3 regions of the Streptomyces sp. NPDC059853 genome follow, and region 2 is predicted to be linked to each of the others. Evidence: riboswitches for the same ligand, from Rfam matches in the RefSeq annotation. Region 2 holds a riboswitch; each other region holds the start of a gene.
The links. A riboswitch is a leader RNA that binds a small molecule or an ion and turns the genes downstream of it on or off. The one in region 2 is predicted to bind S-adenosylmethionine.
Positions count from the first base shown of each region.

Region 1 (9,951 bases), on a different contig from region 2:
CGCCGCCGGAGACCTGGGAGGAACTGCTGGAGGCGGCCACGGCGCTGCGCACCGCGGGCGTTCCCACGCCGTTCGCGCTGCCGCTGGGGCACGACGACGCGGCGGGCGAGGCGCTGATGTGGATGGTCAGCGGCGGGGGCGGGCTGACCGACAACACCGGCGGCTACACGATCAACTCGCCGATGAACGCCTCGACGTTCAACTGGCTCCGGGACGAGCTGGTCGGCCCGGGGCTGACCGGCGAGCGGCCGCCGGGTTCCACCACCCGCGCCCAGGCGTACGCGGACTTCGCCTCCGGCACGGTGGGCATGCTGTTCGCCGACCCGGTGCTGATGCGGCAGGCCGACCGGGGGCAGGTGGCGTGGGGGATCGCGGAACTGCCGGGCGTGGCCGCGCCGTCCACCACCACCCTCGGGGAGGCGTCGTGGCTGATGGCGTTCAACGAGCGGGGGCACCGGGACGCGATCGGCACGTTCCTCAAGTACGTCTTCACCTCCGAGAACGTCAACTCCTTCGCGGAGCGCTGGGAGCTGCTGCCGGTGACGACCCCCGCCTCGCAGGAGATGCAGGACGCGGAGGAGGGGGACGCCGCCGTGCGGCTGACGCCGTTCCTGGAGTCGCTGCCGACCGCGACGTTCTTCCCGGTGGGCAAGGTGTCCTGGGGCCGGGTGTCCACGCTGGTGGCGCAGGGCATCGGGGCCACCGTGGAGCCCGGGAGCAATGTGCCGGGCATCCTCGCCGACCTCCAGGAGCAGGCGGAGGCGGCCGACCTGGAGGCGCTCGGGCCGCAGGAGTAGCGGGGGAGGGGCCGCGGGCGGGCTGTCCGTAAGGGCATAAAATGCCCGGGTGAGTGGTGAGCGGGGTACGGAGCCGGAGCTGTCCGAGCGCGAGCTGGCGGTGCTGGCCGTCGCACGGCAGGGCTGGTCGGACACCGGCGCGCGGGACCGGACCATCCGCGAACGGCTGGGCATCTCGCCGACCCGGTACTTCCAGCTGCTCAACGCGCTGCTGGACGACGAGCGGGCGCTGGCGCACGACCCGGTGACGGTCAACCTGCTGCGGCGGCGGCGCGAGCAGCGGCGCGACCGCAGATGACGGCGCGGATGACGGCGCCCGCTGGGTAGGGTCCGGGCATGGGCACTCCTCCCGTACCTTCCTCCCCCTCCTCCCCTTCCTCTCCGTCCCTTCCCGAGCCGGTGACCGAGGCGGGCCGCGACGGGCTCGCGGCGCTGCTCGCCCGCCCGGAACGCGCGCTGGTGGCGCTGGACTTCGACGGCACGCTGGCGCCGATCGTGGACGACCCGGCGCGGGCGTACGCGCACCAGGACGCGCTGCCCGCGCTGGCCGGGCTCGCCCCCCGGGTCGGGGTGCTGGCGATCATCACCGGCCGCCCGGCCGAGGTGGCGGTGCGGCTCGGCGGTTTCGCCGGCCACCCGGAGCTGGCCGGGCTCACCGTGCTGGGCGCCTACGGCGCGGAGCGCTGGGACGCGGCGACCGGCCGCCTGCACCGCCCGCCGCCGCACCCGGGCATCGTGGTGGCCCGCGCCGAACTGGCGGCCCTGGTGGAGCGGTCGGGCCCCGGGGTGCTGCTGGAGGACAAGGGCAACGCGCTGGCGGTGCACACCCGTACCGCCCCGGACCCGGCGGGGGTCTTCGCCGCGCTGCGCGCGCCGCTGGCCGAGCTGGCGGCCCGGCTGGGACTGGCGCTGGAGCCGGGCCGGTTCGTCCTGGAGGTGCGCCCGCCCGGCACCGACAAGGGCGCGGCGCTGACCGCGCTGGCCCGGGAGACGGACGCCTCGGCGGTGCTGTACGGGGGCGACGACCTCGGCGATCTGGCGGCGTTCGACGCGGTGGCGAAGCTGCGCGAGGCCGGGGTGCCGGGGCTGCGGGTGTGCAGCGGCAGCACGGAGGTGGCCGAACTCGCGGCGGTCACCGATGTGACGGTGGACGGACCGGCCGGGGTCGCGGGCCTGCTGTCCGCCCTGGCCGCGGCGCTCGGCTGACGTCCGGCCGGCTCCACCGGAGGGGGTGGGGGCAGCCCCACCCCGGTTCCGGGGGCCCTCCGGCTCGTGGAGTGTCAGTGACGCTCGGTAACGTCGGGTGCAACGATGCTGACAGAACGGAGTCGGATGATGGATGCGGTGCGCAACGGCGGGAGCGGCGGCGGGCGGTCGCGGCGGACGGTGTGGACCCGCGCCGGGCTGGCCGTCACCGGCCTCGGCACGATCGCCGCCGTCGCCCTGCTGGCACCGGGCGGCGGCGCGGCGGCCGGGGCCGCCGAGCAGCACGGCGCGGGGCACGGCGACCGGTTCGCGCGCCAGCTCCAGCGGGACACCGAGGCGGTGGTGACCGCCGGGGCCACCGGCGTCACGGCCGCGTCGGTGGACGCGGCCGGGGCGCGGCGGACGGCGCGGGCCGGCGTGGACGATCTGGAGCGGCGGGGCGAGGTGCCCGGGAACGCGTACTACCGGATCGGCTCGGACACCAAGACCTTCGTCTCCGTGGTGACCCTCCAGCTGGTGCAGGAGGGCAAGCTGGCGCTGGACGACACGGTGGAGGAACTGCTGCCCGGCGTCGTCACCGGCAACGGCAACGACGGCGCCCGGATCACCGTCACCGATCTGCTGCGGCACACCAGCGGTCTCGCCAACTACACGGACATCCTCTTCCTCTCCGATCCGGAGGCGCTCACCCCGGAGAACTACCGCGAGACCCGGTTCGCGATCTCCACCGCCGAGGAGAAGGTGGCCCTCGCCATGACCGAGGCCCCCGGCTGGCTGCCGGACGCGGACGATCCGCGGGGCGAGACCCGGTGGTCGTACTCCAACACCAACTACGTCCTGGCCGGAATGATCATCGAGAAGCTGACCGGGCACCCGTGGGAGCAGGAGGTGCACGAGCGGATCATCGAGCCGCTGGGGCTGCGGCACACGCTCACCCCGGGCAGCGGCGCGTACGTCCCGCAGCCCACGGCCACCGGGTACATGCAGTTCCCGGGGAGGGAGGAGCTGACGGACACCTCGGTCCTGGCGGACGCCGGGGCGGACGGGGCCATCATCAGCACCACCGCCGACATGAACACCTTCCTGCGGGCGCTGCTCGGCGGTGAGCTGCTGGAGCCGGCGACGCTGGAGGCGATGAAGGACACCGTGCCCGCCGAGGAGTTCGCGCCGGGCGCCGGGTACGGGCTGGGCATCGCGTGGCGGCCGGTGGAGGGCGCCGACCCCGCCCGCTGCGCGGACGGCGGGCTGTGGTTCCACGGCGGCACCTCGTTCGGCACCGTCTCGGAGGCCGGGGTGAGCGCGGACGGCCGCCACTCGGCGGCGGTGGCCGAGTTCACCCTGTGGCTGGACGACCGGGAGAAGGCCGAGGCCCAGTTCCGGGCGGGCCTCGACCTGGTGAACCGGGCGGTGTGCGGCTGACCCCCCGGCGCGGGTCAGGCCGTGCGCAGGGCCTCGACCTGGGCGAGGAACCAGTCGCGGGGGGTGAGCGCGGTGGCGGCCTTCGCCAGCCGTGCGGCGCGCACCCGCCGCTCGTCCGCGTCCATGGTCAGCGCGCGGTGCAGGGCCTCGGCCGTGCCGGCGATGTCGTACGGGTTGACCAGCAGGGCGTCGTCGCCGAGTTCGGCGGCGGCGCCCGCCTCGCGGGACAGCACCAGGGCACAGTCCCGCTCGGAGATCAGCGGGATCTCCTTGGCGACCAGGTTCATGCCGTCCCGGATCGGGTTGACCAGCGCCACGTCCGCCATCCGGTAGGCGGCGAGCGAGCGGGCGAAGTCGTCCTTGACGTGCAGCACCACCGGCGTCCAGTCGTCCTGCCCGAACTCGGCGTTGATGGCCTCGGCGACCCGGGACACCTCGGCCGTGTAGTCCCGGTAGACGGCCAGGTCCTGCCGGGAGGGGTAGGCGAACGCCACGTGCACCACCCGGCCCCGCCACTCGGGACGGTCGGTGAGCAGCCGGCGGTAGGCGAGCAGGCCGCGCACGATGTTCTTGGACAGCTCGGTGCGGTCCACCCGCACCACGGTCGCCCGCTCGCCCACCTGCTCGCGCAGGGCGGCCAGCCGCTCGTCCACATCGGGCCGGTGGGCGCGCTCGCGCAGGAACGCGCCGTCGGCGCCCAGCCCGTGCACCCCGAGCCGGGTGGTGCGGCCCTCGAACGTCACGGTGAAGGCGTCGGGGCCGCCGGGCGCGGTCTCGCGGACCTCGGCGCCCAGCAGGTCGGCGCAGCAGTCGGCGAAGGCACCCGCCCAGCGCCGGGTCAGGAACCCGGCGCGGTCGGCGCCGAGGATGCCGCGCAGCACCTGCCGGGCGACGGCGTCGGGCAGGACCCGGTAGAGGTCCGGCGGTGCCCAGGGGGTGTGGGAGAAGTGCCCGATCCGCAGATCGGGGCGGCGTTCGCGCAGCAGGGCGGGGACGAGGGAGAGGTGGTAGTCCTGGACCAGGACCTCGGCCCCCGGTTCCGCCTCGGCGGCGAGCGCGTCGGCGAAGGCGGTGTTGTACGTGGTGTAGCCGGCCCACTGGCGCTCGAACTCCGCGTCGTACACCGGCTCCAGCGGGGTCTGGTACAGCAGGTGGTGGACGAACCACAGGACGGAGTTGGCGATGCCGTTGTAGGCGGCGTCGAAGACGTCCGGGGGGATGTCCAGCATGCGCACCGGCCGGCCGTCGGTGTCGGCGGGGTCCAGGGTCGCGCCGCCGGCCCGGGAGACGGCCTCGCGGTCGCCGGGACCGAGCGCCGCGCACACCCAGGTGCCGGCGGCGTCGCCGAGGGCGGAGAGCCCGGAGACCATGCCGCCGCCGCCGCGCCGCGCGGTCAGCGTGCCGTCCTCGCCAAGCGAGTAGCTGACGGGGCCGCGGTTGGACGCGACCAGGACCGGGGGTGTCTCGGAGTCTGCTGCAACGCCCATGATCCGACCCTAGCCAGGAAGCCCCCCACACAAACGTGCCTCCGGTCACCCTCGGCGTGTCCGTGCGGGGGGGCGCCGTCCGTCCGCCCGGATCAGGCCGCCTGGCGGGCGGCGTACTCCGGGACGGTGGCCATCGGCGGCCGTTCCTCGGTGTGGATGGTGTGCGTCAGCGGCGCGAAACCGCCTTCCGCCAGGCGCTCGAACTGCATCATGCCCTGCTGCACCGGGACCGGGCCGTGGCCCGGGAGCCGGCTCTGGGCGGTGCGCATGATGGCCGCCGCCATCCGGCCCAGGGCCTGGCCGTCCTGGTGGCGGTGTTTGCGCACCCCGACGTCGACCTGGCCGACCGCGTCGAGCCCGGCGAGGTGCAGGGTGTCGATGAGCAGGCCGAGTTCGACGCCGTAGCCGACCGGGAAGGGCAGCTGTTCCAGCAGGGAGCGGCGCGCCGCGTACTCGCCGCCCAGCGGCTGGACGACGCCGGCCAGCTGCGGCCAGTGCAGGTTGAGCAGCGGGCGGGCCACCAACTCGGTGACCCGGCCGCCCTGGTGGGCTCCTGAGGGGGCGTCGCCGAGCGGGCGGTCGTACATGGCCTTGACCAGGTGCACATCGGGCTCGGTGAGCAGCGGCCCGAGGATGCCGGAGACGAAGCGGGAGTCGAACTCCCGCAGATCGGCGTCGACGAAACAGATGATCTCGCCGCTGGTGGCCATGAGGGAGCGCCACAGCACCTCCCCCTTGCCGGGGACGGTGGGCATGCGCGGGATGATCTCGTCGCGGTGGACGACCTTGGCACCGGCCGCCGCGGCGACTTCCCCGGTGCGGTCGGTGGACCCGGAGTCCACCACCATCAGCTCGTCGATCAGTGGCACGGTCTCCATCAGGTCGCGCCGGAGCGCTTCCACGATGGTGCCGACGGTCGCTTCCTCGTTCAGCGCGGGAAGCACGACACTGACGCTGCCCGCAGGGCCGGCCGACGCCTTCGCGTCCAGCAGCCGTCGCAGCGAGCGGTCAGCGGCAGTCCAGGACCGGCGGGTCAGCCACTCCTCAGCCTCTTCCAGCACGAATGTCGCTCCTGTTCGCTTCGACCACATAAGTCGGGTAGGTCAGGTAGATCACGTCAGTCGGTTCTGTCGGGCATGTCATCAATGGCCGTATCTGGCCCTCATCGGAGGTGCCCAGTTCGGGCGAGAATATGTCTGTCTCCTGTTCGTCTCGCGGATCGGACGGCCCGAGCCATTGTCCGGGGCGTCCGTTACAGTCTCGGACAGCGCAGGTGTCCTCCGCATATCGGGGACGCTGCGCAGCCAATCGAATACAGCTCATCCAGAGGGGCAGAGGGAACGGCCCGTTGAAGCCCCGGCAACCCTTCCGCCGGTCTCGTAAGGACGCGAGGCTCCCGGTGGGGAAGGTGCCAATTCCGTCCTGTGGCGAAAGCCGTCACGGGGAAGATGAGGAGAAGGGCCTCGTAGTCATGCCTGTGCTGACCTCGCACACCCCCGCGCCCGACGGCGCCCCCCGCACCTCCGCCGCCCCGGGATCCCCCGGAGCCCCCGTCGATCTCGGGCCCGCCGTGGCGCTCTCCTGCCGGGAGTGCGGTGAGCGGTTCCCGCTCAGCCCGATCTTCGCCTGTGAGGCGTGTTTCGGCCCACTCGAAATCGCGTACGATCTGCCCACCGGTGACCCCGGAGCGCTACGGAGCGCCATCGAGGCCGGGCCGCACAGCATCTGGCGCTACGCCCCGCTGCTGCCGGTGCCGGCCGATGTCGCGTCCAAGCCCAACCTGCACCCCGGCGGCACCCCGCTGGTCCGGGCCGACCGGCTGGCCGCGGCGCTCGGGCACGGCGGCGAGCTGTACGTGAAGGACGACTCCGGCAACCCCACCCACTCCTTCAAGGACCGGGTGGTCGCCAACGCGGTGGAGGCCGCCCGCGCCTTCGGCTTCACCACGCTCTCCTGTTCCTCGACCGGCAACCTGGCGGGCGCGGTCGGCGCCGCCGCCGCGCGGGCGGGCCTGCGCTCGTGTGTGTTCATCCCGCACGACCTGGAGCAGGGCAAGGTCGTGATGGCCGCCGTCTACGGCGGCGAGCTGGTGGGCATCGAGGGCACCTACGACGACGTGAACCGTTTCTGCAGCGAGCTGATCGGTGACCCGGCCGGCGAGGGCTGGGGCTTCGTCAACGTCAACCTCCGCCCCTACTACGCCGAGGGCTCCAAGACCCTGGCCTTCGAGATCGCCGAGCAATTGGGCTGGCGGCTGCCCGACCAGCTGGTGGTCCCGATCGCCTCCGGCTCCCAGCTCACCAAGATCGACAAGGGGATCAAGGAGCTGATCGCGACCGGCCTGGTCGAGGACAAGCCCTACAAGATCTTCGGTGCCCAGGCCGAGGGCTGCTCCCCGGTCAGCCGGGCCTACAAGGCCGGGCACGACGTGGTGCGCCCGGTGAAGCCGGACACCATCGCCAAGTCGCTGGCGATCGGCAACCCGGCGGACGGTCCTTACGTCCTGGACATCGCCCGCCGCACCGGCGGGGCGGTGGAGGACGTCACCGACCCGCAGATCGTGGACGCCATCAAGCTGCTGGCCCGCACCGAGGGCATCTTCGCCGAGACGGCGGGCGGGGTGACCGTGGGCGTGACCCGCAAGCTGATCGAGACCGGGCAACTCGACCCGGAGCTGACGACGGTCGTACTGAACACCGGCGACGGCCTCAAGACCCTGGACGCGGTGGCCGGGACCACCGGTCCCACCGCCATCATCCGTCCGAATCTGGACGCTTTCCGAGAGGCTGGCCTCGCATGAGCGTGACTGTCCGAATCCCGACCATCCTGCGCACCTACACCGGCGGCCAGGCGGAGGTTTCCGCCGACGGCGGTACGCTGCGCGACGTTCTCGCCGATCTGGAGAAGAACCACCAGGGGATCTCCGCCCGGGTGCTGGACGACGCGGGCAAGCTGCGCCGTTTCGTGAACGTCTACGTCAACGACGACGACGTGCGGTTCGCCGAGGGCCTGGACACTCCCACGCCGGACGGCGCCGGGATCTCCATCATCCCGGCGGTGGCGGGCGGCTGCTGAGCGCGCCACGTCTACGTTTGATCACATCTTCAACAACCGCCCCGGAGCTGCCCGCTTCGGGGCGGTTGGGCGTTTCCGGGGCGATAGAGTGGGCTCGCGCGCGTCGCCGGCCCCCGCGGCCCAGCCGATGTCAGTCGCCTATGAATTCACGACAGTTCTCGACGGAAACGCGCGGAAATTCGCTGCACCAATTGCCGGATTGGCGCGATAAGGCGCGAAGGAAATATTCGTCTTTCTTCTGCTTTGCGTAATTTGCCCGTTTGGGGGCTCCAAGAATTCTCTCCTCAATGGCCTGTTGCAGAGGGCTTCCGTCCAGATACATTCAGCGGCGGTCGACGCGTTCCGGTCTGACCCGGGTCCGCGAAGTGCGGCCTCGTGAAAGGGCCAGCAACATGGGGAGTTTGGAATGGCTCAGGGCACCGTCAAGTGGTTCAACGCGGAGAAGGGATACGGCTTCATCGCGGTAGACGGTGGTGCGGACGTGTTCGTCCACTACAGCGCGATTCAGATGGACGGCTACCGCACTCTGGAAGAGGGGCAGCGGGTCGAGTTCGAGATCTCGCAGGGACAGAAGGGTCCTCAGGCCGACATGGTCCGGGTGACCGCCTGAACCGCCGACCGTACTACCACCGCAGCCGAGCGACCCGGGGCCCGCACCCAGCGCACACCAGCGCAGGGGTGCGGGCCCTGGCATGTGCGCCCCGCCGCCACCTGCGACAACGCGAAGGCGCTTGCACTCTCGGGGGGAGAGTGCTAATCATGGGTTAGCACTCTGAGGGTGAGAGTGACAGCAGAGACCGGTTCGGTGAGGTCGTGGGCCAGGCGGGGCAAGGAACCGCCCGGGGTACGGCCGTCCGTCGCGGGCGCCGGCGCGGTCCTGGAGCATCCACCCCGTCATATGGGAGGACCCCTTCACATGGCCAAGATCATCGCGTTCAACGAGGAGGCGCGGCGCGGCCTTGAGCGCGGGATGAACCAGCTCGCCGACGCCGTCAAGGTCACGCTCGGTCCCAAGGGCCGCAACGTCGTTCTGGAGAAGAAGTGGGGCGCCCCCACGATCACGAACGACGGTGTCTCCATCGCCAAGGAGATCGAGCTGGAGGACTCCTACGAGAAGATCGGCGCCGAGCTGGTCAAGGAGGTCGCCAAGAAGACCGACGACGTCGCGGGTGACGGTACGACCACCGCCACCGTGCTGGCTCAGGCCCTGGTCCGTGAGGGTCTGCGCAACGTCGCGGCCGGCGCCAACCCGATGGCCCTGAAGCGGGGCATCGAGGCGGCCGTCGAGAAGGTCTCCGAGGCGCTGCTCGGCCAGGCCAAGGAGGTCGAGACCAAGGAGCAGATCGCCTCCACCGCCTCCATCTCCGCCGGCGACATCCAGATCGGCGAGCTGATCGCCGAGGCCATGGACAAGGTCGGCAAGGAAGGCGTCATCACCGTCGAGGAGTCGCAGACCTTCGGTCTTGAGCTGGAGCTCACCGAGGGCATGCGCTTCGACAAGGGCTACATCTCCGCCTACTTCGCGACCGACATGGAGCGGATGGAGGCCGAGCTGGAGGACCCCTACATCCTCATCGTCAACTCCAAGGTCAGCAACGTGAAGGACCTCCTTCCGCTGCTGGAGAAGGTCATGCAGGCCGGCAAGCCGCTGCTGATCATCGCCGAGGACGTCGAGGGCGAGGCCCTGTCCACGCTGGTCGTCAACAAGATCCGCGGCACCTTCAAGTCCGTCGCCGTCAAGGCGCCCGGCTTCGGTGACCGTCGCAAGGCCATGCTGACCGACATCGCCATCCTCACCGGTGGCCAGGTCATCTCCGAGGAGGTCGGCCTCAAGCTGGAGAACGCGGGCCTCGACCTGCTCGGCCGCGCCCGCAAGGTCGTCATCACCAAGGACGAGACCACCATCGTCGACGGTGCCGGCGACAGCGACCAGGTCCAGGGCCGGGTCAACCAGATCCGCGCCGAGA
Region 1 is NZ_JBHWJL010000144.1:1,753-11,703, forward strand. Features, by position in the region: gene ACFV5N_RS16535 (extracellular solute-binding protein) at 1-797, shown strand, start outside; gene ACFV5N_RS16540 (DUF3263 domain-containing protein) at 847-1,095, shown strand; gene otsB (trehalose-phosphatase) at 1,134-2,003, shown strand; gene ACFV5N_RS16550 (serine hydrolase domain-containing protein) at 2,133-3,422, shown strand; gene ACFV5N_RS16555 (trehalose-6-phosphate synthase) at 3,437-4,909, opposite strand; gene ACFV5N_RS16560 (glucosyl-3-phosphoglycerate synthase) at 5,002-5,970, opposite strand; SAM riboswitch class I at 6,226-6,364, shown strand; gene thrC (threonine synthase) at 6,381-7,709, shown strand; gene ACFV5N_RS16570 (MoaD/ThiS family protein) at 7,706-7,984, shown strand; gene ACFV5N_RS16575 (cold-shock protein) at 8,391-8,594, shown strand; gene groL (chaperonin GroEL) at 8,901-9,951, shown strand, end outside.
Region 1: it holds a riboswitch for S-adenosylmethionine, as region 2 does, so the genes downstream of both, thrC (threonine synthase) here and ACFV5N_RS07575 (peroxidase-related enzyme) in region 2, are expected to answer to the same signal.

Region 2 (9,951 bases):
CGTCGATACAAGGGAGCCACGCCATGTCCCGCGTTCAGCTCGCCCTGCGCGTCAGTGATCTGGAGGCCTCGATTGCCTTCTACAGCCAGTTGTTCGGCACCGGCCCCGCCAAGCGGCGCGAGGGGTACGCGAACTTCGCCGTCGCCGAGCCTCCGCTCAAGCTCGTTCTCCTTGAGGGCGCGCCGGACGGGGAGACCCGCCTCGACCATCTCGGCGTGGAGGTGGAGTCCGCCGAGGAGGTCACGGCGGCGGCCGGGCGGCTGAAGGAGTCCGGTCTGGCGACCTTCGAGGAGAACGACACGTCCTGCTGCTACGCCGTCCAGGACAAGGTCTGGGTGCACGGACCCGGCCGGGAGCCCTGGGAGGTGTACGTCGTGAAGGCGGACGCCGACACGCTGGGCGGGAGCGCCGCCGCGGCGCCGGAGGCATGCTGCGCCAGCGGGCGGTAGCGGCGGCGCGCGCGGTGACGAGCGCCGGCGTCCAGGGGAGCGTCCGGATGGTGAGACGGACGCTCCCCGCGCAACATCCTTGACTTCAAGGTTTCTTGAACTTCTAGCGTGGTCGCACTGTCGCTTTTCGCCGGGCCGCCGGGCCGGCAGGAGGGAACGATCCATCATGACCAGCGAGGCCATGCGACTCGAAGTGATCACCGGAAGTGTGCGGGAGGGCCGGGTGGGACCCGTCGTGGCCTCCTGGTTCGCCGGGCAGGCGCGGCAGCACGGGGAGTTCTCCGTCGGGCAGATCGATGTCGCCGACTACGCCCTGTCCACCTCGATGTCCGGGAGTCCCGGACAGGCCACCCGGGACGCGCTGGACGCGTTGTCGCCACGGCTGCACGCCGCGGACGCCTACGTCGTGGTGACCCCCGAGTACAACCACAGCTACCCCGGCGCGCTGAAGAACGTCATCGACTGGCACTTCACCGAGTGGCACGCCAAGCCGGTCGGCCTGGTGTCCTACGGCGGGATCTCCGGCGGGCTGCGGGCGGCCGAGCATCTGCGGCAGGTGTTCGCCGAACTGCACGCCACCACCGTGCGGAACACCGTCAGCTTCCACGGGCACGGCCCCTGGGACGACTTCGGCGGCGCGGGGGAGGAGGAGGCCGCGGGGGCGGCGCGGTCGCTGCTCGATCAGCTGGGGTGGTGGGCCCTGACCCTCCGGGAGGGGCGCGGCGCCCGGTCCTATCGGGCCTGACCAGCCGTTTCTCGTATGCCGGACAGGTGTTTCGCTCTGTGGTCGCTGTGGCTAGGGTGACGCGCAGGTCAAGAGTGCCAGCGCGAAGTCCCGGCTAGCTGGCCGGCAACCCTCCTGCACGGTGGGGTGCCCCCGGGGAAAGACCCGGCTGCGGTGATGCGGCAAGCGTGCTCCTGACGAGTTCCCGGCTCCCTCCCGGACGGAGCCGGCGCGTTTGCCGCGTGTCGCGGTCGCCCCTGCGAACCCTGCACGACGAGGCGGACCCATGAGCACCACCGGCGACACCACGCAACCGGACGACATCGGGCGGCTCGCCGCCCTGGACGAGCGGATCGCGGCCGCCCGCGCCGGCAAACCGCTGGTGGTGCGCCGCGCCCAGGAGGCCGGGGAGGCGCTGTTCGACGGGCCCGCGCCGGTGAGCGCCCCGGTACGCCGGGGGCTCGCCGCACTGGCCGCCCGCTGGCACGGGGTCCCCGAACTCGTCGAGCACCACACCGAACGCGGCGCCGACCCGCTGTACGGCGACGACCTGCCCGCCGACCCCGCGCTGCGCGCCGCCGCCGCGCACATCGACCTCATCACCGTCTCCCCCGCGCTCGCCACCCGCGAGGACCTGGCCCGGCTGACCGGCACCGGCTGGTCCCCCGACGCGATCGTCACCCTCTCCCAGACCGCCGCGTTCACCGCCTTCCAGGCCCGCGCCATCCTCGGCCTGCGGCTGCTCCAGGGCCGCGAGCCCGGCCCGTACCAGCCGCCCGCCCGCACCACCCCCGGGCACGGCCGGACCAAGAGCCGCGCCCGCACCGCCTCCAACGGCCGGGAACGGCCGGTGGAGTACACCCGCGAACTGCTCTCCTGGACCGCCTGGGTGCCGCCGGTCCCGGTCGGCGAACTCACCCCCGAGCAGGAGGACTCCTTCCGGGGCAAGACCAACGGCGAGTACTTCCGGCTGCTGGCCCGGCTGCCCAAGGTGCTGGCGGCCCGTACCGCCCTGGACAGCGCGATCTTCGCCACCCGCGAGGGCCTGCCGCGCGCCGAGCGCGAACTGGCCGCCGCCGCCACCAGCAAGGTGACCGACTGCGTGTACTGCGCCTCCGTACACGCCCGCAAGTCCGCCCAGATGTCCAAGCGCGAACAGGACGTCGACCGGCTGCTCGGCGTCACGCTGCCGCGCGCCGCCGACTGGGTGCCCGCGGCGACCGCCGGGCTCGCCGAGGGGCAGGACGAGCGCTGGAGCGCCGTCATCGCGTTCGCCGCCGCGCTCGCCACCACCCCGGTGAGCGCCACCACCGCCCACGTGGACCGGCTGCGCGCCGTGGGCCTCACCGACGCCGAGCTGACCGATCTGGTCGCGGCCACCGCCTTCTTCACCTGGGCCAACCGGCTGATGCTCAGCCTCGGCGACCCCTACTGGCCCGACGCCTCCCACTGAGACCACGGAGAACGGAACCACCATGAGACACCGCATGGCCCGCGCCCTGTCCCTCGCCGCAGCGATCACCGTCGTGTCCGCCGCGAGCGCCTGCGGCACCGTGGTGAACGAGGACGGCGCGCGGGAGACCGGCGGCGGCACCTCCGAGGGCGCGCTGACCGTCGTGGACGACGCCGGGCGCACCGTCGAACTGGACGGGCCGGCCGAACGCGCCGTCGTCCTCAACAGCTACGGCAACGAGTTCGCCCAGGCCATCGGAGCCGGCGACCGCGTCGTCGGCTACGACCGCGTCTCCCAGTCCCGGCTGCCCTACCTCGGCATAGCCGACGACGAGGTCGTCAGCGAGGACCTCCAGGAGATCAACTACGAGTCGGTCGCCGGACTCGACCCGGACGTCTTCATCATCCCGCGCAACGGCGCCTGGCAAGAGGCCGCGCGGCAGCTGGAGTCCTTCGGCATCCCCGTGGTCGTCGCCACCGCCTGGGACTTCGACGTCTTCCACGAGACCGTCGACCTGCTCGGCGAGGTCTTCGGCGAACCGGAGGGCGCCGAGCGCGTCGCCGCCTTCTACGACGAGATCTTCGGCCTGATCAGCGACCGGGTGGCCGGTACGGAACCGGTGCGCGTGTACTGGGAGACCGAACAGCCCTACCTCACCGGCCTGCCCGGCTCCGGCTTCGACCAGATCATCGTCGCCGCCGGGGGCGAGAACATCTACGGCGACCTCGACACCGGCGGCGACCAGCAGGCCGAGACCACCGTCGACCCCGCCTCGCTGCTGGAGCGCGACCCGCAGGTCGTGGTGCACGAGTTCGGTCCCTCGGCCGCGCCCACCGGCGACGACAGGTTCGACACGGTCACCGCCGACCTCACCGGCCGGGCCGGCTGGCGGGACCTCACCGCCGTCCGCGACGGCAACGTCTTCGTCACCAACGGCTGGGCCACCAGCGGCCTCTCGAAGGCCATCGGCGCGCTGTACCTGGCCACCTGGCTGCACCCGGACGCGTTCGCCGACACCGACCCGGACGGCTACCTCCAGCGCTGGGCCGAGGAGTTCCAGGGCATCGAGGACTTCGCCGGCGCCGACGCGTACGTCCGGAAGGCGGGCTGACCCGCCATGACGCTCACCCGGACGGCGCCGCGCGAGGCGGCGCCGGACGCCCCGCCGCCCACCCGGCCCGGCCGGCGCGGCCGGCCGGGCGTGCTGTGGGCCGGTACGGTACTCGCCGTCCTCATCACCGGCTGGTGCGTCACCGCGGGCACCGCCAACGCGGGACCCGCGGACGTGTGGCAGGCCGTCCGGCTCGCCGTCTTCGGCGGCGTGCTGCGTGAGGACTTCGCCCAGACCTACTCCATCATCATCAACCTGCGGCTGCCCCGGGTCCTGCTCGCCTTCGCCGCCGGTGCCGCGCTCTCGCTGGCCGGTGTGGTGATGCAGGGGCTGCTGCGCAACCCGCTCGTCTCACCGTTCACGCTCGGCGTCTCCCCGGCCGCCGCCTTCGGGGCGGCGCTGGCGATCCTGCTGACGGGCGGCTCGGCCGGCTCCGGTTCGTGGCTGGTCATCGGCAGCGCGCTGGGCACCGCCCTGGCCGTGTCCGCCGTGGTGCTCGGCCTCGCCTCCGCCAAGGCGATGTCCGCCGCCACCCTGCTCCTGCTGGGCATCGCGCTCACCCAGCTCTTCGAGGCGATGACCGCCGCCCTCCAGTTCGTGGCCGACGAGAACACCCTCCAGGCCATCGTCCGCTGGACGTTCGGCTCGGTGAACGACGCCGGCTGGCAGGACGTCACCGTCGTCGGCGCCTTCGCGCTGGCCGCCCTGCCGCTGCTGCTGTGGTACAGCCGCGACCTCAACGCCATCGCCTTCGCCGGTGACGACGCCGCCAGGAGCCTGGGGGTGAACGTCACGGCCGTACGGGTCGGACTGATCGTCGTCTCGGTCGTGCTGGCCGCCGTCGTGGTGTCCTTCTGCGGCGTCATCGGCTTCGTCGGCCTGGTCGGCCCGCACATCGCGCGGCTCGCCATCGGCGCCGACCACCGCTACCTGCTGCCGTTCGCCTTCCTCACCGGCGGGCTGCTGCTGGTGATCGCGGACACCGTGGGACGTACCGTACTGGCACCGTCCGTCATCCCGGTCGGCATCGTCGTCGCCTTCATCGGCGCGCCCGTCTTCATCAACCTCATCCTGACCAGGAGAGGAGCCGCGCAGTGAGTCTCGATGTGACAGCCGTCCGGTTCGGCTACCGGCGCACCCCGGTCCTGGAGGGCGTCGACCTGCGGGTGGCGGAGGGCGGGTTCTGCGCCCTGCTCGGCCCGAACGGCTCCGGGAAATCCACCCTCACCAAGATCATCGCCCGGGTGCTGACCCCGGCCGCCGGTTCGGTCTTCTTCAACGGCCGGGACCTGCTGGCCGCGCCGCGCCGCGAACACGCCCGGGTGGTGGCGTACGTCCCGCAGTCCGGCCCGGCGCCGTTCGAGCAGACCGTACGGGAGGCCGTCCTGCTCGGCCGCACCCCGCACCTCGGGCTGCGGCCCACCCGCCGGGACCGGGACATCGTGGAGGCGGCCCTCGGCCGGCTCGGGCTCGGCGCGCTCGGCGACCGCCCGATGTCCCAGCTCTCCGGCGGCCAGGCGCAGCGGGTGCTGATCGCCCGCGCCCTGGCGCAGGAGCCCCGGGTGCTGCTGCTCGACGAGCCGACCTCGGCGCTCGACCTGCGGTACCAGATCGAGACGCTCCAGATCGTGCGGTCGGTGACCCGCGAGGAGGGCGTCACCGCGCTGATCGCGATCCACGACCTCAACCACGCCGCGCACTTCTGCGACCAGGCGGTCCTGCTGGACGGCGGCCGGGTGGTGGCGGACGGGCCGCCGGCCGAGGCGTTCGACGCGGCGGTGCTCAGCCGGGTGTACGGGCTCGACGTGCGGGTCACGCACGGCGAGCAGGGCGTGGAGGTACGCCCCTCGGCGCTGGAGCCGGCGTGACGGCCGGGGCGCAGGGTACCGGCGAGGGCTTCGACGCGGTCGTCGTGGGCGGCGGCCCGCGCGCGGTGTCGGTGGTGGAACGGCTCGCCGCCCGGCACCCGGACGGCGCGCCCCCGGTGCGGGTGGCCGTGCTGGACCGGGTGGAGGTGGGCGCCGGGGCGACCTGGCGCACCGACCAGTCACCGCTGCTGCTCAACAACACCTACAGCGCCCACACCACCCTCTACACCGACGACTCCACACCGATGGAAGGCCCCGTCACGCCGGGCCCCGACCTGATCACCTGGGCCCGGGAGAGCAGCCCGCCGCCGGACCGTCCGGCGTGGGTGGCCGCCGAGGCCGCCGCGCTGCGGCCGTGGTCCTATCCGACCCGGCGCATCCAGGGCGTGTACTACCGGGAGCAACTGGCCCGGGCGGAGGCGACCGGGCGGGTCGCGGTCACCCGGGTGCGCGGCGAGGCGGTGGCGCTGGAGCGCGACGGCGGCGCGGGCGGCCGCGGCGGCGCCGACGAGGGTCGTACCGTACGGCTGGCCGACGGGCGCGCGCTGCGCGGCCGGATCGTGGTGCTCGCCCAGGGCATGGTGCAGGCCAAGCGGTCGGCACGGACCGCCGCCCTGGTGGCGGCGGCCGAACGCGACGGGCTGGTCTACATCGAACCCGGCATGCCCGCGGAACGCGACTGGGACCGGGTGCCGGGCGGGGAAACCGTCCTGGTCACGGGGCTGGGCGCCAACTTCTTCGACGTGGTCGCGCTGCTCACCGAAGGCCGCGGCGGCAGCTTCGAACCCGCCGGGGACCCGGCCAGGCCCGCCCGGCTGCGCTACCGCCCCAGCGGGCGCGAGCCGCAGCTGGTCGCCGGCTCGCGGCGCGGACTGCCGTACCGGTCGAAGGCGGCGTACGCGTCGGGGTTCCCGCCCCGGTACGTGCCCCGGCTCGCGACCGGCGACTGGTTCGCGGGCATCGCCGCCGGGCGGGGCCAGGACTTCCGGCGCGACGTGTGGCCGCAGCTGGCCCGCGAGTTCGCGTGGGCGCATCTGTCCACCCTGCTCGCGCACCACCCCGGCGCCCTGGTGCCCGGCACCCGCGAGCCGGAACTGCTCGACCGGCTGCGCGCCGCGCCCGACGAGGCCGCGGTGGACGAGGTCGTCGCCCGGGCCGTCGCCGACCCGCGCCGCGCCCTGGCCGTGGGCCGCCTCGACCGGCCGCCCGCGCCCGGCCCGGTGGACCCCGGCACCTGGCGGCGGTGGGTGCGCGAGCACGCCGAGGACGAACTCGACGCGATGCACGACCCCCTCCGCCACCCGCGCAACACCGTCAACCGCGCCATGGCCGCGCTGCGCGGCCCGGTGCGGAAGCTGGTCACCGCCGGGGCGCTGGACGGGGAGAGCGTGGCCCGGGACCTGGACGGCTGGTTCACGGCGCTGGGCCTCGCCCTGGCGTCGGGGCCGCCGCCGCACCGCACCGCACGGGTGCTGGCCCTGATCGACGCCGGGGTGCTGGAGCTGCTGGGCGAGGACAGCGAGGTGCGGTACGAGGACGGCGCGTTCACCGGCCGCTCGGCGGTCCGGCGCACGGCCCCGGTACGGGCGCGGGCGTTCGTGGAGACCCGGATGTCGAAGGGGATCGTCACGGACACCGACGACCCGCTGCTGGACGGACTGCTGCGGACGGGGCGGGCCCGGCTGCACCGCTGGCCGAGCGGGCGCGGGCCGGGGCCGGCCAGCGGGACGCTGGATGTGACGCCGGACGGCTTCCAGCTGCTGGACGCGGCGGGGGTCGCGGACGAGCGGGTGATCGTCCTGGGCATCCCGGCGGAGGGCGTGCAGCCCGGCTCGGCCATCGGCGCCACCCCGGGCGTCCCGTCCCCGCTGCTGGCCGGGGCGGACCGGGCCGCCGCGCAGGTGCTGGCGGCGGTGGCCGCCGCCGCGGGGGCGGCGGGGCGCGTACGGGCGGGGGTCAGCCCGCCCGGCGGTCCTGGCGCTGCGGCCGCCGGTCCTTCGTCCGCCGCTGCTCCTGCTGCGGGGCCTGCCGTTCCTTCTGCTCCTGCTGCTCCTTGACGCGCGCGGCCTCCTTGCGGACCTCGGCCTGGGTGGCGCGCTCCTGCTGGAGCCACTCGGGCGGGTCGGCCTTGAGGGCCTCGATCTCGGCGGTGGTGAGGGCTTCGGTGACGCCGCCGCGGGCCAGGCCCGCGATGGAGACGCCGAGCTTGGCCGCCACCACCGGGCGCGGGTGGGGGCCCTCGCCGCGCAGGGTCCGCAGCCACTCGGGCGGATCGGCCTGCAGCGCGTTCAGTTCGCTGCGGGTGACGACGCCCTCCTGGAACGCGGCGGGGGTGGCGGGGAGGTACACACCCAGCTTCTTCGCCGCCGTGGCGGGCTTCATCGTCTGGTCGGTCCGGTTCGAGCTCATGGCGCCAAGGGTAGCGATAGCCTGATGCGGTGACGGACTCGGAAGCGGCCCCTGCGTTCCGGCTCGGCTATGTGCCGGGCGTGACGCCCGGCAAGTGGGTGCGGATCTGGCAGGAGCGGCTGCCGGAGGTCCCGCTCCTCCTGTCCGGGGTGACGGCGGCCGGGGCGCCCGGGGCGCTGCGCGAGGACGGGCCGGAGGCGGCGGACGCGGTGCTGCTGCGGCTGTCGGCGGACCGGGACGGACTGAGCGTCATCCCGCTCTACACCGAGACGAGTGTGGTGATCGTCCCCAAGGACCATGTGGTGGCGGCGGCCGACGAGGTGACCGCCGCCGATCTCGCGGACGACCTCGTGCTGCACCCGCTGGACGACACCCTGGAGTGGGACCGGCTGCCGGGCCGCCCCGCGCTGGAGCGGCCCGCGACGACGGCGGACGCCGTCGAACTGGTGGCGGCGGGGGTGGGCGTGCTCGTCGTCCCGCAGTCGCTCGCCCGGCTGCACCACCGCAGGGACCTCACCTACCGGCCGGTCACGGACGCGCCCGTGTCGCGGGTGGGGCTGGCGTGGCGGGAGGGACGTACGAGCGAGCTGGTGGAGGAGTTCATCGGGATCGTGCGCGGCCGGACGGTCAACAGCTCACGCGGGCGGCAGGCGGAGGCGCCGCAGCGGAAGCTGAGCGCGCGGGCGAAGGCCAAGGCGCGGGCCGAACGGCGGGCGGCGGCCGGTGGGGCCGGGAGCAGCGGTGGTGGCGGTGGCCGGGGCGCGGGTGGCTCCGGCGGGCGGCAGCAGCCGCGCGGCGGCGGGCGGAACGGGCGGCGTTCCTCGCGTTAGCGGGGTGCCCCGGCCGGGGCACCGTCCCGGCCGGTCCAGCGGGCCGGTCCAGCGGGCCGGTCCAGCGGGCCGGTCCAGCGGGCCGGTTCACGGGCGGCGGTCCCGGCCCGTACGCCCCCGGGGGCACCGGCGGAACGGCCGCCCTCAGCGCGCCGAGTCCCCGTCGATCCCCCGCCCGGGGAAGGTCCGGTCGAGGAGACCGAGGAGCGCCCGCCAGTGCCGGGCGTCCGCCGCCGGGTCGTAGGCGACGGTGTCGGCCTGGGTGAAGCCGTGCCGCGCGCCCCGGTAGACCTCCGTCCGGTGCCGTACCCCGGCCCGGGCGAGGGCGGCGTCGAGGCGGTCGATCTGCTCGGGCGGCAGGGACGCGTCCTGGTCGGCGTGGCCGAAGTACACCTCGGCGGTGATCCGGTCGGCGAGCCGGTGCGGACTGTCCTCCGCCTCGGTGGCCAGCCGGGCGCCGTGGAACCCGGCCACGGCCGCGACCCGCTCCGGGAAGCCGCCGGCCGTGCGCAGCGCGAGCCCGGCGCCGAAGCAGTAGCCGGTGACGGCGACCGGTCCGCCGTCGGTGAGCGGTGAGGCGGCCAGCCAGTCGAGGTAGGCGCCCGCGTCGCGCCGTACGGCGTCGGGGGTGAGGGCGCGCAGCGCGGGGCCGAGGCGTTCGAAGAGGTCGGGGCGGGCGGCGGTGTCGATGCGCTCGGGCAGGTCGAGGAGCGGGGCGGGCCCCTGCCGGTACAGGACGTGGGGCACCAGCACGGTGCAGCCGGCGGCGGCGAGGCGGTCGGCCATGGCGACCAGGTGGGGGCGGATGCCGAAGGCGTCCATGTACATGAGGACGGCGGGGTGCGGGCCGCCGTCGCCCGGGTGGGCGAGGTAGGCGTCGGCGGTGCCGTCGGGGGTGGGGACGGCGGCGTTCGTCAGCGAGGCGGTCACCGGGCCACCGTAGCGCGGGGCCGATCGCCCGGGCGGCCGCCGCCGCCCCGCTCGCCGCCGCCGCCGGCAACCCGGTGGAACGACCGCTGCGCCGGGGGTTCTGCAAAGCCGTGTCGGCCGCTATTTTGGTGTGCGGGAGCGCTCCCATGCACGGACTGAAGTACCGGCGACGGGCCG
Region 2 is NZ_JBHWJL010000044.1:15,673-25,623, forward strand. Features, by position in the region: gene ACFV5N_RS07565 (ArsI/CadI family heavy metal resistance metalloenzyme) at 24-449, shown strand; gene ACFV5N_RS07570 (NADPH-dependent FMN reductase) at 616-1,194, shown strand; SAM riboswitch class IV at 1,261-1,368, shown strand; gene ACFV5N_RS07575 (peroxidase-related enzyme) at 1,460-2,626, shown strand; gene ACFV5N_RS07580 (ABC transporter substrate-binding protein) at 2,649-3,737, shown strand; gene ACFV5N_RS07585 (FecCD family ABC transporter permease) at 3,744-4,835, shown strand; gene ACFV5N_RS07590 (ABC transporter ATP-binding protein) at 4,832-5,605, shown strand; gene ACFV5N_RS07595 (FAD/NAD(P)-binding protein) at 5,602-7,662, shown strand; gene ACFV5N_RS07600 (DUF5997 family protein) at 7,562-8,014, opposite strand; gene ACFV5N_RS07605 (LysR family transcriptional regulator substrate-binding protein) at 8,044-8,844, shown strand; gene ACFV5N_RS07610 (dienelactone hydrolase family protein) at 8,989-9,774, opposite strand.

Region 3 (9,951 bases), on a different contig from region 2:
GATGATCGCCCGGATGACGGGGAAGTCCTGGTCCGCGATGGCGTCGGCGGTCAGCCGGCCGATGCCGGCGCGGGCGAAGACCGTCTCGGTGATGATGGCGCCGGCCAGGATGTTGCCGATCATCATGCCGAGCATGGTCAGCGCCGGGATGGAGGCGTTGCGGAAGGCGTGCGTCCACACGGTGCGCAGCCGCCCGGCCCCCTTGGCGCGGGCGGTGCGCACGTACGGTTCGGCCAGCGCCGTCCGCAGCCCCTTGGCCAGCAGCTGGGCCAGCACGCCCGCGCTGGGCAGGGCGAGCGCGATGGCGGGCAGCACCAGCCGGGAGGCGTCGCCGTCGCCGTACGCCGGGAACCAGCCCAGGCCGAAGGAGAACACCTGGATCAGCAGGATCGCGGTCCAGAAGCTGGGCAGCGAGATCCCGGCGACGGTGCCGGAGAGCACCGCGTTGCGCAGCGGCGCCCAGGGGGCCAGGGTGGCCGCCAGCGCGGCGGCCACCCCCAGGACGGCGGTGAGCAGCAGGGACGCGGTGGCCAGCTCCAGGGTGGAGGGCAGGGCGCGCCCCAGCATGGCGGAGACCTCGTCCCCGGTACCGAAGGAGGTGCCGAAGTCCAGGGTCAGCGCCCGGGAGACGAAGTCCGCGTACTGGGCGTACAGCGGACGGTCCAGGCCCAGCTCGGCGCGGAGCGCGTCGGCCTGGGCCCGGTCGACGCCCATCGGGTCGCCGCCGCCGGCGGAGCGCAGCATGATCGACACCGGGTCGCCGGGGACGAGATGCAGCACCAGGAAGGACAGGCTCAGCGCCGCCCACAGGACGATGATTCCGTTGGCGAGCCGGACCAGGACGTAGCGCCTCACGAAGCGATCCACACCTCGTTCAGCAGCGGCTTGCCCTCGATGTCGGCGCGGAAGCCGCCGACGGAGGGGCCGTAGCCGTAGGACCAGAACCGGTCGTAGACGGGGATGGTGTAGCCCTGCTCGATGATGCGCTGCTGGGCGGCGTCACCGATGGTCTGCCGCTCGTCCGGGTCGACGGTGGACTGGAGGGCGTCGAGGAGGGCGTCGAGTTCCTCGTCGGGGTGGTTGTACAGCATGCTCATCTCCGGGTGGGCGGAGCCGTAGACGAGGCGGATGACGTCGACGTCGGCGCGGCCCTGGCTCCAGGTGGTCAGGTCGCCGGGGAACTCGTCGATGGGCACGTCGGGGAGGGTGGCCACCGGGTCGAGGACGAGTTCGACGCCGATCTCCTTCCACTCCTGCTGCACCAGTTGGTGCTGGGCCTCGGTGTCGGTGCTGCCGGACTGGTAGGTGATGGTGAGGGAGAGCCGGTCGCCGTCGGCGTTCTCGCGGATGCCGTCGGTGCCGACCCGGTCGTAACCGGCGCCCTCCAGCAGGGCGATGGCGGCCTCGGGGTCGTGCCGGATCTCCGCGGACTGGTCGGTCCAGCCGGGGGTGGCGGCGGTGAGCACGCCGGTGGCCGGCTGCTGGGTGCCCTGGAAGACGGCGTCGACGACGGCCTGCCGGTCGATGCCCAGGCTCAGCGCGCGGCGGACATCGGGGTCCTGGAGTTTGGGGCTGGAGGCGAGCGGGATGTACGGGATGGCGATGCCGGGCGAGGCGCCGGTGGCCAGGCCGTAGCCGGGCAGGTTGGTCAGCTCGGCCTGGTTGGTGAAGGGGATGCCGTCGGCGAGGTCGATCTGGTCGCTGGTGACCGCGCCGTAGCGGACGCCGCCCTCGGGGACGACTTCGAGGACGATCCGGTCGACGTAGGCGGGGCCCTGGTTCTCGGCGATCGGGGAGGCCCAGGCGTAGTCCTCGCGCTTGATGAGTTCGACGGACTTCTCGGGGGTGAAGGAGCCGAGGGTGAACGGTCCCGAGGCGGCGAAGTCGCCCAGGCACAGGGCGGCGGGGTCGTTGCCGAGGGAGGCCGGGGAGAGCTGGACGAAGGAGGCGGTGGCGGTGGCCTGGAGGAACTGGGCGTTGGGGCCGTCGAAGTCGACGCGCACGGTGTGCGGGTCCAGGACGGTGGCGCCCTGGTAGCCGGCGAGGAAGCTGCCGGCCTGCGGGGCGCGGGCGCCGAGGTCGACGATGGCGTCGAAGTTGGCCTTCACCGCCTCGGCGTCGAAGGGGGCGCCGTCCGAGAAGGTGACGTCCTCGCGCAGATGGAAGGTGAACTGGCTGACGTCGTCACTGATCTCCCAGGAGGTGGCGAGCCAGGGCTTGATCTCCTTGGTCTCCGGGTCCTGTTCGGTGAGCTGGTCGCCGAGCTGGCGGCCGACGTTGCGGGAGGTGAGCTGGGGGCGCTGGCGCGGGTCGACGCAGTCGATGGTGTTGGCGAAGGCGTACCGCAGGGTGCCGCCGGCCACCGGGTCGCCGGAGGCGCCGCCGCCCGTGCCGTCACCGGAGCCGCCGGTGCCGCTCTCGCCGGTGCCGCAGGCGGTGAGGGTGACGGCGAGCGCGGCGAGCAGCGCGGTGGCGTGGGCGGGGCGGGGTATGCGACGGCTGCTGCGCCGTCGTGGCGTGGGCGTGGTGGCCACGGAGGGCTTCCTTTCAGGACGAATCCCCCGGCCGGCGGCGCGCGTTCGGGCACGGCGCGGCGGCGGGCGGAAACGGGGTGTGCGGGGCGCACGGGGGGAGAGCGGGCGGGGCGACGCGCCGCGGCACGGCCGGCCCCGGGCAGGGGCGGGCCGGGCGCGGGGCACGGAAGTCCCGTGGAACGGGCGGCGGTTGCGGGGCTACGGGCGCGGCTCAGGGCCGGCGCTCACCGCCGGGAAAGGGAGGGGAAATCAGCAGCCGGCACAGGACGCCGACGCGACGCGGAGCAGGTCCACGTGTCGGCGCGACGTCAAAAGCGGCAGGGCTGGCATGCGGCAAATATCGGCCAACCCCGGCGGACTGTCAAGCACGCCCCGAGACGGGGATCTCGCCATCCGGACAGCCGGTGTTCACCGGGCGGCCGGCATGGCATAGTCTCCGATCAGGTCACGAGTGACAGCGATCAAGGCCCCGGCCCGCTGTCCGGCAACCCTCCAACCGTCGGCGGGGTGCCCCGGGTGATGACCGGGCCGTAGGCAGCGAGGTCTGCGGCAAGCACGGTTCGCGAGGGAGTTTTCCGATGAGCAAGCGAATGCGATAGGGCGCACGCCCCCGACCCAGCCTGCCCCTGCCTGCTTTTCTTCATCCTTTCCGGAGCTTCGCCATGCCCGTGACCCTGACCACCCCTGCCCGGAACACCACCACCGACTGTCGCCTGCCGGTGCTCGGCGACGACGTCCGCGCCCCGCTCGCGGACGGCGGCGAGACCGGCTACGCGGCCCTCGACTACGCCGCCAGCGCCCCCGCCCTGCGCGCGGTGTGGGACGAGGTCGCCGCGTACGCCCCGTACTACGGCAGCGTGCACCGCGGCGCCGGCCATCTGTCGCAGCTGTCCACCGACCTGTACGAGGAGAGCCGGCGCACCGTGGCCGCGTTCCTCGGCTGCCGGCCCGACGACGAACTGATCTTCACCCGCTCCACCACCGACTCGCTCAACCTGCTGGCCGGCGCCCTGCCCACCGGCACCCAGGTGTTCGTCTTCGAGACCGAACACCACGCCGCGCTGCTGCCCTGGGCCCACCACGGCCACGCCGTCACCTACCTCCCCGCCCCGCGCACCCCGGGACAGGCCGTCGCCACCCTCGTCAACGCCCTCGCCGACGCCGGACCGGGGCCGAAGCTGCTGTGCGTCACCGGCGCCTCCAACGTCACCGGCGAACTGTGGCCGGTCGCCGAACTCGCCACCGCCGCCCGCCGGGCCGGCGCCCGCACCGTCCTGGACGCCGCCCAGCTCGCCCCGCACCGCCCGGTGGACATCACCGCGCTCGGCGTCGACTGGGTGGCCTTCTCCGGGCACAAGCTGTACGCGCCCTTCGGCGCCGGGGTGCTCGCCGGCCGCGCCGACTGGCTGCGCCGCGGCCGGCCCTACCTGGCGGGCGGCGGCGCCAGCCGCGCGGTCACCGCGGAGGGCGGCGCGGTGACGGTGGAGTGGCAGGACAACGTCGCACGGCACGAGGCCGGTTCGCCCAACGTCATCGGCGCCTGTGCGATCGCCGCCGCCTGCCGTGCCCTGACCGGGGCGGGCTTCGAGCGGCTGGTGGCGCGCGAGGAGGAACTGCTGTCGGGCCTGCGGGCGGGCCTGGCCACCGTCCCCGGCGTCCGGGAACTGACGCTGTTCGGCCCGCAGGCCGCCCGGGTGGCGGTGCTGTCGTTCGTCGTGGACAACTGGCCGAGCGAGGCGTTCGCCCGGGCGCTCTCCGAGCGGTACGGCATCGGCGTCCGCGACGGACTGTTCTGCGCGCACCCCCTGGTCCGTACCCTGCTGGGCGCGGACGAGGCGGCGGCGGACGGCTGCGAGGGCCCGCTGAAGGCGATCCGGGTGAGCTTCGGCGTCGGCACCCCGGCCGAGCACCTGGAGCGGCTGGTGCGCGCGGTGCGCGAACTGGTCGCCGAGGGTCAGCCGGCCGCCTGACAGACCGGGCACCAGAACAGGTTGCGGGCGGCGAGTTCGGCACGCCGGATCGCCGTCCCGCACACCAGGCAGGGCAGCGTGGCGCGCCGGTACACGTACACCTCTCCCCCGTGCCCGTCCACGCGCGCCGGGCGGCCCATGGCCTGGGGCGTGTGCTCGGGCCTCACGGTGTCGATGCGGTTCTTGCGCACGCCCTCGCGCATGAGCGCGGCGAGGTCAGCCCACATCGGCCGCCACTCGGCCTCGGTGAGGGAGCGGCCCTGGCGGTAGGGGTCGATGCCGTGCCGGAAGAGGATCTCGGCCCGGTACACGTTGCCGACGCCCGCGATGACCCGCTGGTCCATCAGCAGTTCGGCGATCGGGGTGCGGCTGGCGGAGATCCGCCGCCACACCAGGTCGGGGTCGCCGTCGGCGCGCAGCGGGTCCGGGCCCAGCCGGCGCTGCACGGCGGACTTCTCGTCCTGGCTGAGCAGCGCGCAGGTGGTGGGGCCGCGCAGTTCGGCGTACCCCTCGGGGGAGGCCAGCCGCAGTCGGATCTGCCCGGTGGGTGCGGGCGGCGGCCCGTCGCCGAAGGCGACCTTCCCGTACAGGCCGAGATGGATGTGCACCCAGCGGCGCCAGCCGAAGCCGAGGAACAGGTTCTTCCCGTGGGCGTCGCACTCCCGCAGCACTTCGCCGTCGATGAGCGCGGCACCCCCGGCGAACCGCCCCTGCGGGGAGTCGGCCCGCACCGCCCGGCCGCCGAACCGTTCCCGGTAGTCGGCGGCCAGCCGGTGAATGGTGTGCCCCTCCGGCATCAGGCGCCGTCGGGCAGCGGAGGCAGCGTGCCGTCGCTCTCGTAGGCGCTGAGCATGTCGATCCGGCGGGTGTGCCGGTCCTCGCCGGAGTACGGGGTGGCCAGGAAGACCTCCACGAAGGTGGTGGCCTCGTCGGTGGTGTGCATCCGGGCGCCGACGCTCACCACGTTGGCGTTGTTGTGCTGCCGCCCCAGCTTCGCCGTCTCCACGCTCCAGGCGAGGGCGCAGCGTACGCCCGCGACCTTGTTGGCGGCGATGGCCTCACCGTTGCCGCTGCCGCCGATGACGACACCGAGCGCGTCCGGGTCGGCGGCCACCGCCTCGGCGGTGCGCAGACAGAACGGCGGATAGTCGTCCTGGGCGTCGAACGTGTGCGGGCCGCAGTCGACCGGCTCATGGCCGTGGGCCGTGAGCCAGTCGACGAGGTGATTCTTCAGTTCGTAGCCGGCGTGGTCGGAGCCGAGATAGACGCGCATGGGCACGAGTCTGACATGCGCGCAGCGGTCCCCTTACCCGCGCCCCCGGCGGCCCGCCAGCCGCCAGGCGGTGGGCAGCGCGCCCATGGCGAGCACGGCCTTGAGGGCGTCCCCGATGAGGAACGGCACCAGACCGGCGGCCATCGCCTCACCGGCCGACATGCCGGTGGCCAGGGCGAGATAGGGCACGCCGATGGCGTAGGTGACGGCCATGCCGGTCACCATGGTCCCGGCCGTCCGCAGCACCGTACGGTCCCCGCCGCGCCGCGCCAGCTCACCGACGACACCGGCGGCCACGGCCATGCCGATGATGTAGCCGAAGGAGGGCATGCCGTACCCGGAGGACGCCTCCGCGAACCACGGCATCCCGGCCATGCCGGCCACGGCGTACAGCAGCATGGACAGCAGCGCGCGCGCCGGGCCGAGCGAGACACCGACGAGCAGGGCGGCGAACGTCTGGCCGGTCACCGGCACCGGCGACCCGGGCACCGGCAGCGCGATCTGCGCGGCCACCCCGGTCAGCGCGGCACCTCCCACGACCAGTGCCACATCCCGCACCCGGGCCCGGGACAGCGTGGGCGCGGGCAACAGATCCGCGAGTACAGCGGTGCTCATACACATCCTCCAAAGAACGATTTCCCCCACCCCCATCCGACCCCACCCGACCGACCGAAAACAAGAGCCCAATCCACTGCCCGAACCCACCCCCGTTATGCACACCCAACAACACATGGCCCAAGGTCACGCCGGGGCGCCCCGGCACGGCTCAGTGCGCCCCCGCGATCCGTTGTCGGCCTGAGAACGCCGCCCCTAGGCTTCCTGTGACACCGGCCACAGGCCCATCACCTTGTGTGGAGGAATCGTGACACGACCATGGGAGGCGGACCCGACCGCCTCGTTCGCCCGGCGGTTAGGCAAGACGGCCCAGGAGCTGGGCAATTCGGAGGACGAGGAGCTGTGCCCCGACATCTGGCAGCTCGACAACGGAGACGTGGCGGTCATCGGCCGGGACCTGACGACCGCCTACGACTCCCGGCTTCCGCCCGGGGTACGGCTCGGCCCGGACGAGCGCCTGGTGATCATTCCCGGCAACATGCTCAGCGCGGCGAAGCCGGACATCCCCGATGCTTGACCTCCGGCTCCCCGCTCTCGACCCGGCCCGCGGCACCCGGCTCGACGACGACTACGGGCACGACTTCCGGCGGCGGGCGGCGGAGATCCGCGACGGCTCCTCCTGGAAACTCGAACGCCGCCAGCACTTCGAGGAAGCCAGCCCCAGCCGCGAGGCACTGCGGCGCGGTGACTGGGAACGTGCCCTGAGCCTGCTGGAGGACCGCAGAGAACGGCTGGCGGCGACCCAGCGCGAACGGCAGGAGCGCGGCTACGTCTTCCACCGGGTCCGGGTGGTCGAACAGCCCCTGACGCCGTACGTCCGGTGGGAACTGCACGCGCTCGCCCTCGGAGCCGAGTACGGCACCCCGGTCCGGGTGATCGACGCCCGGACGGTGCGGGACCTCGAACACGACGGTCTGCTTCCCGAGATCGTGGTGCTGGGGGACGGGACGCTCTACCTCATCCACTACACCGCCGCCGGAGCGTTCGACCACGCGACCCGGTTCACCGACCCCCGGCTGGCCGGCCCCTGGGAACAGCTCATCCGCCGGCTCTTCGCCGAGGGCGAGGACGTCTTCTCCTATCTGGACCGCGAAGTGGCTCCCCTGCCACCCCCGGAGCTGACAGCGGGTCCCGAAACGGGGTAAGCGTTCTCCATGCACACCGAAGAGGGGCACGAGGAGAACCGCGCGGTTCCCGGCAGTACGCATGCCGAACTGTCGGGGACCACCCGGGACGCGGTCCAGGCCGGGCGGATCAGCGGAGGCGTGCACTTCCACGACCACGGCGGCGGCCGGGCCCGGAACCGGGACGACGTGCCGCGCCAACTGCTCGCCGACGTCCGGGGGTTCGTCAACCGGGTGCACGAGCTCGCCGAGCTCAATGCCGTGCTCCCCGGCGAGGACGGCGCCCCTCTGGTGGTATCGGTGTGCCTCATCGCCGGAACGGCCGGCGCGGGCAAGACCTCGCTGGCCCTGCACTGGGCGCACCGGATCAGGGAGCGGTTCCCCGACGGCCAGCTCTACATCAATCTGCGCGGCTACGACGCCGGGGAACCGGTCACCGCCCATGAGGCGCTGCGCCGCTTCCTCACCGCGCTCGGGGTCCCGGCGAGCCGGGTACCGGAGGACACCGAGGCGGCGTCGGCACTGTTCCGGTCGCGGCTGGCCGACCGCCGGATGCTCATCGTGCTCGACAACGCCGCCTCCGTCGCCCAGGTACGACCGCTGCTTCCCGGCCACGGGCAGGCCCTGGTCATCGTCACCAGCCGGGGCCGGCTGTCCGGGCTCGCCATACGGGACGGCGCGCGCCGCCTCACGCTCGGCACCCTCCCCGAGGACGAGGCGGTCGCCCTGCTGCGTGCCGTCACCGCCGGCTACCGGCCGGCGGACGACGCCGGGAAGCTGGCCGAACTGGCCCGGCTGTGCGCGCGACTGCCGCTGGCCCTGCGGATCGCCGCCGAGCGGGCCGCCGGGCATCCGCACATGAGCCTGGACGAACTGATCGCCGATCTGCGGGACGAGTCGGCGCTGTGGGACGCGCTGAGTACCGATGACGAGGAGGAGGCCGAGGCCGTCCGCACCGTCTTCGCCTGGTCCTATCGCGCGCTGTCGGCGGATGCCGCCCGGCTGTTCCGGCTGCTCGGCCTGCACCCGGCCCGCGAGTTCGGTATCGAGTCGGTCGCGGCTCTCGCCGGGATCACCGTACGGCGGACCCGCCAGCTGCTGGACGTGCTCGTCAGCGCTCATCTGCTGGAACAGACCGCGCCCGACCGCTACGAGTTCCACGATCTGCTGCGCGCGTACGCCACCAACCAGGCCCAGCAGGACGAGCCGGCGGACGGCAGGGCGGAGGCGCTGCGCCGCGTGCTCGACTGGTATCTGGAGTCCGCGGACGCGGCACGGGAGTGGCTCAGGCCGGGGCCCGCCACCCCGGACCTGCCGGCCCTCTTCCCGGACTACGACGCCGCCGTGAACTGGGCCGAGCGCGAGCACGACAACTTTCTCCCCGTCGTGCTGACCGCCGAGGCGGCCGGTGAGGACGAGCGCGCCTGGCGGCTCGCGGCCGTGCTGTGGGGTGCCAAGGCGCCCTCCGCGACGGTGCACACCTGGCTGGCTGTCGCGGAGATCGGGCTGGGCGCCGTGCGCCGGATCGGTGACCGGGCGGGTGAGGCGGAGCTGCTGGAGTACCAGGGCATGGGCCACGCCCGCGTCAACCGGCTGGCGGAGGCGCGGAACTGCCATGAGCGGGCGCTGGAGATCCGCCGGGAGTCCGGCGACCGGCGCGGTGAGGCGGCGTCGCTGAACCTCCTGGGCATCGTCGAACTGCGCCGCCGGCGGCTGGCCGCCGCCGAGGACTTCTTCGCCCGGGCGGGGGCGGCGTTCGAGGACCTGGATGAGCGGCACCGGGCGGCGATGGCCCTGTCGAATCTGGCGAGTACCCGCTACGAGGCGGGCAAGCTGGCGGAAGCGGAGTCGGATGCCCGGCAGGCCCTGCGGACCCACCGGGAGCTGGGTGCCCGGCGCAGTGTGGGCAACGCGCTGAACCAGCTGAGCGCGATCCACCGCGAGCGCGGTGAGACGGCGGCGGCGCTGGCCGCCGCGCAGGAGGCGGTTGAGCTGGCGCTCGATCTGCGCAACGACGGCCTTGAGGGGTACTGGCTGATCGCCCTGGGGGACGCGCAGCGGGAGAGCGGACAGGCGGACGAGGCGCTGGCGTCCTATCACCGCTCGGCGACGCTGCACCGGCGGCTGGGCGACCGCAGCCGGGAGGCGATGGCCTGGTCCGGGACCGGGGAGACGTACCTGCGGCTCGGACGGGCGAAGGAGGCAGCCGGCTTCTTCCGGCGGGCGGCGGCCGTCCACCGGGAGCTGGGCGACGCCTGGCACGAGGCGCTGGCGCTGGAGCGGCTGGCCGAGGCGGTGGGTCCGGAGAGCCCCGACCGGGCGGCGGAGCACCGGCGTGCGGCGCTGCACCTGGTGGAGGACTACCCGGACGCCCGTGCCGGCGCCGCGCGCCGGCGGCTCGGCGCCGGCTGACGGACCGCGCCCGGGGGCCGGTG
Region 3 is NZ_JBHWJL010000035.1:2,682-12,632, forward strand. Features, by position in the region: gene ACFV5N_RS06370 (ABC transporter permease) at 1-855, opposite strand, end outside; gene ACFV5N_RS06375 (ABC transporter substrate-binding protein) at 852-2,534, opposite strand; gene ACFV5N_RS06380 (putative leader peptide) at 2,784-2,927, opposite strand; SAM riboswitch class IV at 2,978-3,096, shown strand; gene ACFV5N_RS06385 (aminotransferase class V-fold PLP-dependent enzyme) at 3,197-4,504, shown strand; gene ACFV5N_RS06390 (Fpg/Nei family DNA glycosylase) at 4,489-5,301, opposite strand; gene ACFV5N_RS06395 (ribose-5-phosphate isomerase) at 5,301-5,777, opposite strand; gene ACFV5N_RS06400 (biotin transporter BioY) at 5,811-6,392, opposite strand; gene ACFV5N_RS06405 (hypothetical protein) at 6,640-6,909, shown strand; gene ACFV5N_RS06410 (DUF6879 family protein) at 6,902-7,537, shown strand; gene ACFV5N_RS06415 (ATP-binding protein) at 7,547-9,928, shown strand.
Region 3: it holds a riboswitch for S-adenosylmethionine, as region 2 does, so the genes downstream of both, ACFV5N_RS06385 (aminotransferase class V-fold PLP-dependent enzyme) here and ACFV5N_RS07575 (peroxidase-related enzyme) in region 2, are expected to answer to the same signal.